2 regions of the Micromonospora sp. AB353 genome follow, and region 1 is predicted to be linked to the other one. Evidence: riboswitches for the same ligand, from Rfam matches in the RefSeq annotation. Region 1 holds a riboswitch; the other holds the start of a gene.
What was found. Region 1 has a riboswitch for S-adenosylmethionine ahead of thrC (threonine synthase). Riboswitches for the same ligand answer to the same signal wherever they lie in the genome.

Region 2: another riboswitch for S-adenosylmethionine. It lies ahead of ACPCK6_RS12695 (aminotransferase class V-fold PLP-dependent enzyme); the one in region 1 lies ahead of thrC (threonine synthase).

Annotation. Positions count from the first base shown of each region.
Region 1 is NZ_JBMVFV010000106.1:4,559-9,760, reverse strand. Features, by position in the region: gene ACPCK6_RS27070 (DUF2705 family protein) at 1-241, shown strand, start outside; gene ACPCK6_RS27065 (DoxX family protein) at 392-838, shown strand; gene ACPCK6_RS27060 (DUF4232 domain-containing protein) at 893-1,570, opposite strand; SAM riboswitch class I at 1,674-1,806, shown strand; gene thrC (threonine synthase) at 1,819-3,108, shown strand; gene ACPCK6_RS27050 (GNAT family N-acetyltransferase) at 3,517-4,560, shown strand; gene ACPCK6_RS27045 (hypothetical protein) at 4,582-5,202, opposite strand, start outside.
Region 2 is NZ_JBMVFV010000022.1:59,751-64,952, forward strand. Features, by position in the region: gene ACPCK6_RS12675 (AI-2E family transporter) at 1-285, opposite strand, end outside; gene ACPCK6_RS12680 (GroES family chaperonin) at 448-795, shown strand; gene ACPCK6_RS12685 (hypothetical protein) at 893-1,060, shown strand; gene ACPCK6_RS12690 (PrsW family intramembrane metalloprotease) at 1,080-2,573, opposite strand; SAM riboswitch class IV at 2,597-2,719, shown strand; gene ACPCK6_RS12695 (aminotransferase class V-fold PLP-dependent enzyme) at 2,764-4,026, shown strand; gene ACPCK6_RS12700 (FUSC family protein) at 4,173-5,202, opposite strand, start outside.

The DNA.
Region 1 (5,202 bases):
AGGTGCGGTCGGCGGGGCGGTGCTGCTGTGGATCCTGTCCAGCATCCTGGACCAGATCACCGCGCTGGGCGGGCTGCGTAACCTGCTGCCGACCCACTACAGCAGCGCGTGGCTGGGGTTGCTGTCCACGCCGATGCAGACAGACGACGTGGTGAAGGGTGCGTTCTCGGCGGTCGTCTACGCCACGCTGTTCTGGGGTCTGGCCTTCTGGCGCTTCACCCGCAAGGACGTCACGAGCTGAGGTGACCGTACGGGGTCGCCGCGGGGCGGCCGGGCCCATATCATGGGAGCGTTCCCACGAGATTGTCCCGCCTGCAAAGATATCGATTAACATCAATCGATAGTCCCGCCATCCTGGACGGCGTCCGCCACCCGTACCAGGAGGTTTCCCATGATCCCGGCACAGCTGAAGGCCCCCGTGCTGTCCCTGTTCCGCATCGTCACCGGCCTGCTCTTCCTCTGCCACGGCGCCGCTTCGATATTCGGCGTCTTCGGCGGCAACCCGGCCACCGGTGGCGCCGTCCCGTTCGCCACCTGGCCCGGCTGGTGGGCGGCGCTGATCCAGCTCGTCTGCGGCGCGCTGGTGCTCGTCGGCCTGTTCACCCGGCCGGCCGCGCTGCTCGCCTCCGGCTCGATGGCGTACGCGTACTTCGTGGTGCACCAGCCGCACCACCTGATGCCGATGCAGAACGGCGGCGAGCTGGCCGCGCTCTTCTGCTGGTCGTTCCTGCTGGTCGCGGTGCTCGGCCCGGGCAACTGGGCGCTCGACGCGCTGCTGGCCCGCCGCAACGCCGTCCCGGCTGAGCCCGCCGCCACGCCGGCCTCGGTCCCGGTCTGAGCGTCCGCGCCGAACCAGATCCCGGTCGGGGCGCTCCCGTGCCGGGTTCTGGTGCTACAGCGGATTGACCGGCGGCGTCGTGGGCGGCGGTGGGGCGGCCGGCGTGGGCGTGCCGGCCGGACCGGGCTCCCGGCGCTTCCACGCGCTGACGCCCAGCCGGCCGGTGTTGCCGAGGTCGATCGGCCCGTCCAGGGCGACCGGGTACGCCGGCCGGCCGGCCACCGGCGCGACGTCGAGTTCGGTGCCGTTCGTCGCCACCACTGTCGGGTCGGTGACCAGGTTCCGCCAGATCAACGCCGCGCCGGCCCGCTCGCCGGGGGCGAGCACGATCCGGGTGGGCGGGTGGTCGAAGCCGGAGGTGATCGGCTCGGCGCCCGGGACGATCCGCACCTCGATCGGGTCGCCGTCGGCGTCCCGGAGCGTGACCGCCGGATAGCCGCGCAGCTCGTACGGCCGGTCGCCGCAGTTGAGCAGGTCCAGGCCCATCGCCCGCAGTCCCATCGCGGCGCTCACGCCCAGCTCGGTGATCGCGATGCCCTCGGGGGAGCAGGTGGCGGCGGGTGCCGGCTCGGCCGTGGGGGCGCCCGGTCGCGGCGGCACCGTGGTCAGTGGGTCGACACCGGTGAGCGGCGGGTCGGGCAGCCGCCCGTCGGCAGGCCCCTGCGCCGGGGCGCAGGCGGTCAGCAGCGCTACGCCGGTGAGGGCGCCGATCAGGCGCGCCGGTCTCCGCATCCGGCGATCATGCCACTCCGTTGCGCCGGCCGGCGGCCCACAGCGTGGGAACCCGAGGTGGCGCAGCCGTGAGCAGCGCATAGACTCGGCGGCACAACTGAATACCTCATCCAGAGGGGCTGAGGGATACGGCCCGACGACGCCCCGGCAACCACCCGCACGCTCGACGACGAGCGACAGCGGGCAGGTGCCAATTCCGTCCCCGCCGCACCCGGCGATGCGGGGAAAGATGAGAGGAACTCCTCGACATGACGTCGACGCTTCCCGTCGCCACCGGTATCGACACCACCCTCAGCCCGGCCCGCGCCCTGGTCTGCCGCGCCTGTTCGGCGCGCTACCCCCTGGCCGCCCAGCACGCCTGTTACGAGTGCTTCGGGCCGCTGGAGGTCGACTACGACACCGCCGCGCTCGCCACCGTCAGCCGGGAGCAGATCGAGGCCGGTCCGGCGAACATCTGGCGGTACGCGGCACTGCTGCCCGCCGGCCAGGACCCGGGCACCCGGGTCACGCTCGACCCGGGGCTGACCCCGCTGGTCGCCGCCCCGAACCTCGCCGCCGAGCTGGGACTCACCGCGCCGCTGTGGGTCAAGGACGACAGCGCGAACCCCACCCACTCGTTCAAGGACCGGGTCGTCTCGGTGGCGCTCACGGCCGCCAGGGCGCTCGGCTTCACCCGCTACGCCTGCGCCTCCACCGGCAACCTCGCCAACTCCGTCGCCGCGCACGCGGCCCGGGCCGGCGTGCCGTCTGTCGTCTTCATCCCCGGCGACCTGGAGCAGGGCAAGGTCGTCACCACCGCCGTCTACGGCGGCGACCTGGTCGCCATCGACGGCTCGTACGACGACGTGAACCGGCTCTGCGGCGAACTGGTCGAGACCGACGAGTTCGAGGACACCGCGTTCGTCAACGTGAACGTGCGGCCCTACTACGCCGAGGGCTCCAAGACGCTCGGCTACGAGGTGGCCGAGCAGCTCGGCTGGCGGATCCCGGCCCAGGTGGTCATCCCGATGGCCAGCGGCGAGCTGCTCACCAAGATCGACAAGGCGTTCACCGAACTGGTCGAGATCGGGCTGGTCGAGGCGCCGGCCGGTGGCTGGAAGGTGTTCGGCGCGCAGTCGGCCGGCTGCAACCCGATCGCCACCGCGCTGCACGGCGACACCGACACGATCACGCCGGTCAAGCCGGCCGGCATCGCGAAGTCGCTGAACATCGGCGACCCGGCCGCCGGGCTGTACGCGCTGGAGGCGGTGCGCCGTACCGGCGGCTGGATGGACTACGCCGACGACGACGAGATCCGCGCCGGCATCCGCCTGCTCGCCCGCACCGCAGGGGTGTTCGCCGAGACGGCCGGTGGCGTGACGGTCGCCGTGCTGCGCAAGCTGGTCGAGTCGGGCCGGCTCGACCCGTCCGCCGAGACGGTGGTGTTCAACACCGGCGAGGGCCTGAAGACGCTCGACGCGGTGGCCGCCCAGGTCGGTCCCACCCATCGCATCAAGCCCAGCCTCCGAGCCGCCCGCGACGCCGGCCTCCTGACCTGACCGCCCGGCCCCGCCGCCCCTTGCCCCGCCGCCTGTGCGGTGATCAAGGAGAAAGTGTCGCCGGACGTGCCGTTTCAGGACACGAACTCCTTGATCACCGCCGTGGGCGGAGCGGGCGGGGCAGGCAGGCCGAGTGGGGGAGGTGGGGCTCGCCCGGGTGGGGGATCGGGTGAGACCGGTGGGTAACCGGTGATGTGCGGTGAGTGCCAGAAAACCGCCCTCAAGGACTTGACGGCAGGAACCGGACGGCGCAAGATGCTTCGTGCGGGAGGGCATCCGCCGGAGACTTTTCAAGTTCTTGCGACCCAACGCCGGAGGCGTTGTGCGGACGTCCCTCCCGACCAACGTCCGAAGAGGCCAGCGGAAAACCGCTGGCCTCTTCGCTGTGTCCGGCGCACCCTCGGTGGCATGACGCTCACCGTGACGCCGTTGGATCCCGCCGACCGGCAGACGCTCGACGCGGTGTACCGGATCGCGTGCGCGGCACGAGCCGTCGACGAGCCGGATCTGCCCGACCCCTGCCGGCGGCGGTTCGAGGCGCCGCTGTGGCACCCGATGCCCGGCATCGACACGCGCTGGCTGGTGGCCCGCCTCGACGGGACGCCCGTCGGGTGGCTCCGGCTCTACCTGCACACGATCGACAACACCGAGAACGCCAGCGTCGAACTGATTGTCGACCCGGCGTACCGGCGGCAGGGCATCGGGCGCACGCTGCACGAGCACGGCGTCCGGCTGCTGCGGGAGCACGGCGGCAAACGACTCGTCGGCTCCACCGTCGCCGCGCTGCCCGGCGAGGAAGGGCGGGTCTTTCCCGGTGCCGCGTTCGCCGCCGCCACGGGCGCGATACCGGCGCTGGCCGACGTCCGCCGCCGCCTCGACGTGGCCGGGCTCGACCGCGACCGGCTCGCCGCGTCACTCGCCGAGGCCCGCACCGCGGCGACCGGCTACCTTCCGGTGCGGTGGCGCGACCACACGCCCGAGGAGTACGTCGCGGACGTCGCCTACCTGGAGGGCCGGCTGCTGCTCGACGCGCCGATGGGCGAGCTGGGCTGGGAGCCGGAGCAGATGGACGCGGCGCGGGTGCGGGACGCGGAGCGGGCGCTCGATGCCCGGGGCGTACGCCGCTACAACACCGGGGTGGTGCACGAGGCGACCGGCCGGCTGGTCGGGTGGACCCAGCTCGGCCTGGACGCGAGCAGCACCGACCATGCCTGGCAGGAGATCACCCTCGTCGACCCCGGCCACCGCGGCCACCGGCTCGGCCTGCTCTGCAAGGCCGGGAACCTGGCGTACGCGCTGGCGCACGAACCGGCGTTGCGGGCCGTCGACACCTGGAACGCGGCCGCGAACCGGCACATGATCGCGATCAACGAACGGCTCGGCTTCCGCCCGGCCGCCGGCTCGATCGACTGGCAGTTGACGACGTCCGCCAAGCGCGATCACGTGCCCTGAAGCGACCGTCCGGCGCGGCGGCTACCCAGCCGCGCGGAGCCGTGCGCTGAGCTCCGTGATCGCCGCGTGGAAGTCGTCGTCCGGCTCGAAGCGATGCCCCTTGACCGCCGGTGGCACGGTGTCGGTCGGCGGGATCAGAAGGCCGCGCGGGTCCCGTACGCGCCGATCGACCCGGCCGGCCGGATACACCGGCGAGGCACCCGGGAACACCGGACCCCCGATCGGGTCGGTGCGCCGCCACAGGTTGATCCAGCGCCAGCCGATCCGCTCGCCCACCTCGTGCAGTTGCCGTTCGTTGACGTACGCCGGGAAGATCCGGGCGTACAGGCGCGTCAGCGGAGTGACGTAGGTGAGCAGAGCGAGTCGGCGCAGGCGGTCCGGGGGGAGTTGGAGTACGGTCGCGGCGGCCAGCACGCTGCCGTGGCTCTGAGCCGCCAGGATGACGCCGTCTCCCTCGGCGATCAGGGTGCGGATTCGTCGGTTCAGATCCGGCACGACCCGCTCGGCGTAGCAGGGTGGCGCCAGAGGATGCGTCGCCCGTGGCCAGAACGTGGCCAGTTCCCAGAGCACCGCGATCATCCGTCCGGCCGGGGACCGGGGGCCGCGCAGACCGATCACCACGAGGACGACCGCGAGCCATAC
Region 2 (5,202 bases), on a different contig from region 1:
CAGGGCCCAGGTGACGATGCCGATCACGATCAGACGCCAGCACCACGCGGCGGCGATGCGCAGCGCGTGCGGCACCTCGGTGTCGTCTCGGCTCACAGTCGAGGAGTGCAACGCCGCCGGCGGTTCGACGCCCACCACCATCGCCTCCGGCGAGGCGGCCGGTCCTGGTGAGGCGGGCGAGGCCACGCCCCCGTCGGCCGCCTCCGCGGCGGCGGCTCGCCGGGTCCGGGCCGCCTCCCGGCCCGACTCGTACGCACGGCGGAGCCGTCCGCGCATCCGCTCCATGCGGCTCAAGCGCACCTCCGGCAAATCGGCCCCACCGGGTCACAGGGGGCACAGGATACGTCCGTACGCCCCACCCTAGGGCGACTCGGCCACACATTGCCCGCCCGGCGCTCTCACCAACCACGCCGGAATCGACTGACGGCCACGCGGTAGCGTCTTCGCGTGACCGCCGACCAGAGTCTCGACGCCGGGCTGCCGATCCGCCTGCTGCACGACCGCGTGCTGGTGCGTACCGAGGGCGCGGAGGGGGAACGCCGCTCCACCGCCGGCATCGTGATCCCCGCGACGGCAGCCGTCGGCAAGCGGCTGGCCTGGGCCACAGCGGTCGGCGTCGGGCCGAACGTCCGCGCGATCGTGGCCGGCGACCGGGTGCTGTTCGACCCGGACGACCGCTCCGAGGTCGAGTTGCACGGGCGGGCGTACGTGCTGCTGCGCGAGCGGGATGTGCACGCCGTGGCGGCCGAGCGGGTGGAGAGCACCGCCGCCGGCTCCACCGGTCTGTACCTGTAGTCCTCCCCTCCGACGCCGCTCGCTCCGCGGCGGTGCCGTTTGCGGCGCTGCCCGGCGGGAAGCCCAGGCACCTCAGCGCGCCCTGGGGAGGGACACCATGCCGGTAGTGATCAAGAAGATCCTCGCCTGGGGATTCCTCGCGTTCCTGATCTACTTCATGGCGTTCCGGCCGGACGGTGCGGCGCAGGTGTTCAAGGGCATCGGGGCCGCGCTGATGGCCATCGCCCAGGGGCTCGGCGACTTCCTGACCGGCCTGATGAGCTGACCGGCCCCCGATCGGGTTCTCAGCGCCCGGGGTGCCAGGGCGCGCCCGGGTCGTGCCAGCCGCTCGGGCCGTGACCGCTCGGGCCGTAACCGCTCGGCGGGAAGACGGGCGGCGGGGCCAGCACCACCGGGATCGGCACCACCGGGTCGTCCGGCGCCTCCACCGGGCGCTGCGAACCGTCCGGGAACCGCAGGTGGTAGCGCTGACCGTCCCAGACCCCGACCGGCGCCTGCGGGTCACGACCGACGAAGAACGACCGGTACGCGGTGATCGCGTCCAGCAACTCCCGTTCCTCCCGCGCCGTCCGCTCCCGCTCGGCCGGCTTGTGATCGAGTCCCCGGCGCATCCCGTCACGCAGCAGCGCCAGCCGGGTCGCGGCGAACTGGTAGCCGCGCATCGCGCGTACCCCGCCCTCACCGGCGACCCGCCGGGCCCAGGTACGCGCCGCGTGCCGCCGGCCCAGGCTCCCCAGCGCCGCCACCTCGGGCGGGGTGAGCCAGCCCGCGCGGACGTAGTCAGGCAACGTGCGCTCGGTGAGCCGGCCCTCCCAGGCGCGCAGCCAGATCGCCAGCCCCACCATCGCGAAGAAGATCGGCATCATCAGGCCGATGAAGCCGTAGAGCGCGATCACCGGCTGCCCGATGGCCTGGGCGAGCGTCGGCAGCAGGTTCCAGGTGCCGTGCAGGATCATCGCCACGAGCAGCCCGGCGAGCGGCGCGAGCACCCGTACCCGCCGGTCGGCGGTACGCGCCGCGATACCGAGCCCGACGCCGGTCATCGAGGTGAACAGCGGGTGGGCGAAGCCGAACAGCAGGATCCGGCCGATGAACAGCGCGATCACCAGCTGCGTGCCGGTGGCCGGGCCGTACTGCTCCACGCCGGTGCGGTAGCCGTACCCGCCCAGGTAGAGGATGTTCTCCACCATGGCGAAGCCGACCGCGGAGAGCCCGCAGTAGACCAGGCCGTCGGTGATCCCGGAGAACTCGCGGCGCCGGAAGATCAGCAGCAGGAGCGGGCCGGCCGCCTTGGTCAGCTCCTCGATGAACGGGGCGACGAGCACCGCGGTGAGCGCGGCGGGCAGCCCCAGGTCGTCGAAGATCTGCGCGCCGGTCTGGTTGACCTTCAGCGAGATGGCGGTGGAGACGAAGGCACCCCAGGCGAAGCAGAAGACCAGGTAGGGCAGCGGCTCGGGCTCGTAGCGGTCGAGCCACAGGAGGCAGGCGACCAGCACCGGCACCGGCAGGACCGCCGCGACGGCACCCACCAGGAGTGCCTCCGCGCCCAGGCTCTCACTCAGCTGGTAGACCATGTAGAGCGCGCCGGCCGCGATCAGCAGCACCACCCCGGCCAGCACCGACGCCCGTCGCCAGCCGAACCGGCGCGACGGCATCCCGGGCGTCGGCGCACCCGCGGGCGGGGCGGCGGGCGCGTGCGGTGGCGGCGGTACTGCGCCGGGCGGGGTGTCGGCCATGCGGTCAGCGTAGTCACCCGCGACCCACTGGTCCGGTCGCATCGTCACGGCTATGCTCCCGAACAGGTCACGAGCGCCAGCGTCAAGCCCCGGCTTGCTGGCCGGCAACCCTCGTCGAGGTTCGCGGTGGGGTGCCCCGGGTGATGACCGGGCCCGGTGCCGCTCCGCGTGCCGGGCAAGCGCGGACCCCGTCCCGGCACGCCTGGGGTCCCTGTGACCCGGAGGCTCCGGCATGACCGTCACCCTCGTACCCTCGCTGCCCGTGCTGCCCGCGCCGGCCCGGCCCGACCCGCTCGGCGTGCTCGGCGTACCCGGGGAGATCAACCTGGACCACGCCGCCAGCGCGCCGTGCGCGCGGGCCGCGGCCGACGCGGTGGCCGGGCTTCTTCCCTGGTACGCGAGTGTGCACCGGGGCGCCGGCGCGCTGTCGCGGCGCTGCACGCTGGCCTACGAGCGGGCCCGGCAGACGGTAGGCGACTTCCTCGGCGCCCGCCCCGGCGACCACGTGATCTTCACCCGGAACACCACCGACGCGCTGAACCTGCTGGCCCGGGCGCTGCCCGCCGGCACCACCGTGATCACGTTCGGCGGCGAGCACCACGCCAACCTGCTGCCCTGGCCGCGCGGCTCGGTACGGCTTCCGGTGCCGGACAGTCCGGCCGGCGCAGTCCGGTCCCTCGCGGCGGCGCTCGGCGAACTGGCCCGCGACGCCCGGCCCGGCCTGCCGGTGTTGGTAGCGGTCACCGGCGCCGGCAACGTCACCGGCGAGTGCTGGCCGGTCGCCGAACTGGCCCGGGTGGCGCACCGGCACGGCGCCCGCATCCTGGTCGACGCCGCGCAGCTCGCCCCGCACGCCCCGGTCGACCTGACCGCGCTGGACGTGGACTACGTGGCAGTGTCCGGGCACAAGCTGTACGCCCCGTTCGGCGCGGGCGTGCTCGCCGGGCGGGCGGACTGGCTGGACGCGGCCCCGCCGTACCTGGCCGGAGGCGGCGCCACCAGCCACGTCGGCGCGGCGACGCACGAGGTGCGCTGGACGACCGGCCCGGCCCGGCACGAGGCCGGCACCCCGAACCTGCTCGGCGCGGTGGCACTCGCCGCGGTCTGCGAGGCGCTCGGCGCGGCCGACCGGGACGCGCTGCACGCCCGGGAACAGGCGCTGCTGGCGCGACTGCGTACCGGCCTGGCCGCGCTGCCGGACGTGGTGGAGCTGCGCATGTTCTCCCCCGAAGCGCCCCGGGTGGGCATCGTCAGCTTCGTGGTCGCCGGGCGGGACTCCGCCGAGGTGGCCGCCCACCTGGCGAGCCGGCACCGGATCGGGGTACGCGACGGGCTGTTCTGCGCCCACCCGCTGACCCGGCGCCTGCTGGCCGAGGCCGCCGCCCGTACCGGCCGCACCGACCTGCCCCCGACAGCCCTACGCGCCAGCCTGGGCCTGGGCACCACACCGAGCGAGGTAGACACCCTCCTGACGGCCCTGACCCACCTCCCCTAGCCCTCTCCCCCTCCGCACCCGCACCCACCCACCCCCCACCTCGGTCGATCATGAAGTTGACCGGCCCGGAAAACGCTTTCCCGGCAGCCAACCTCATGATCGACGCCGGACGGGTAGCCGGGCGAGGGTGGGAGGGCGGGCGGGGGTCAGCCGACGGGTGGGGCTGTGGGTGGGTGGGCGGCGGGGTTCCGGGCTGCGGGTTCGCCCTGGCGGTTCTCGCCGAACGCCTGCCGGACCAGCCGGTTCGCCTCCTCCTGCTCGATCCCGGAGGCCACCATCAGATCGCTCGCCGTGGTACGCACCTGGGCGATCACCACGCTGCCGGAGAAGCCGACCCCCTCGGCGTACGCCCGGCCGGCCTCGCTCACCGCGCGCAGCGACCGTTCCCGGGCCTCCTGCGGCTCCTGCCCGGCGGCGAACTCCTGGCGGAGCAGGCGCACCGACTCGGCCAGGTGACCGATCGCGTCCGGCATCGGCTCGGGGGCCGGTTCGTCGTCCTCGATCATGGTGACCGCGCGGCGGATCAGCGTGCCGGTGTTGCGCATGGCCCGGTCGATCGGGTCGGCCGCCTCCGCGTAGTGGGTCAGCTCGCTGCGCCGGTGCCAGCGGGCCGGGGACAGCGTGCTGGTCTCCTTCGCGCCTTCGATCGCCTCGGAGAGCGCGGCCAGTTCCTCCTTGTTCTCCCGCAGCCGGAACAGCGCCTGCTGGGCCGCGTCCCGGTCCCGGCTGCGCACCGCCTCGGCGCAGGCGTCGAGCTGGTCGGCGAGGAGGTCCAGCGCGGGCCGGGCGGCCCGGTTGATCACCCGAAGCGGGTTGAGCGGCAACAGGATGGCGGTGACCAGCAGCGCGATGCCGCCGCCGAGTAACGCGTCGATGAAGCGGGGGAACTCCAGGTTCTCGGTGGACGGGCTGAGCGTCACGATCAGCACCGCGGTGGCCGCGGCCTGGATCACGATGGCGACGCTCGCCCCGGCGAAGATGCTCAGCAGGATCGCCGAGGTCACCACGAGCGCGAGCTGCCACGCGCCGGTGCCGACGAAGTAGATCAGCGCGTCGCCGACGAGCACGCCGACCGCCACCCCGGCGATCAGTTCGACCGTACGCCTGAACCGCTGCCCGACCGAGGCGGCGAGCGTGCCGACGGCGGAGATCGGGGCGAAGACCGGCTGCGGGTTC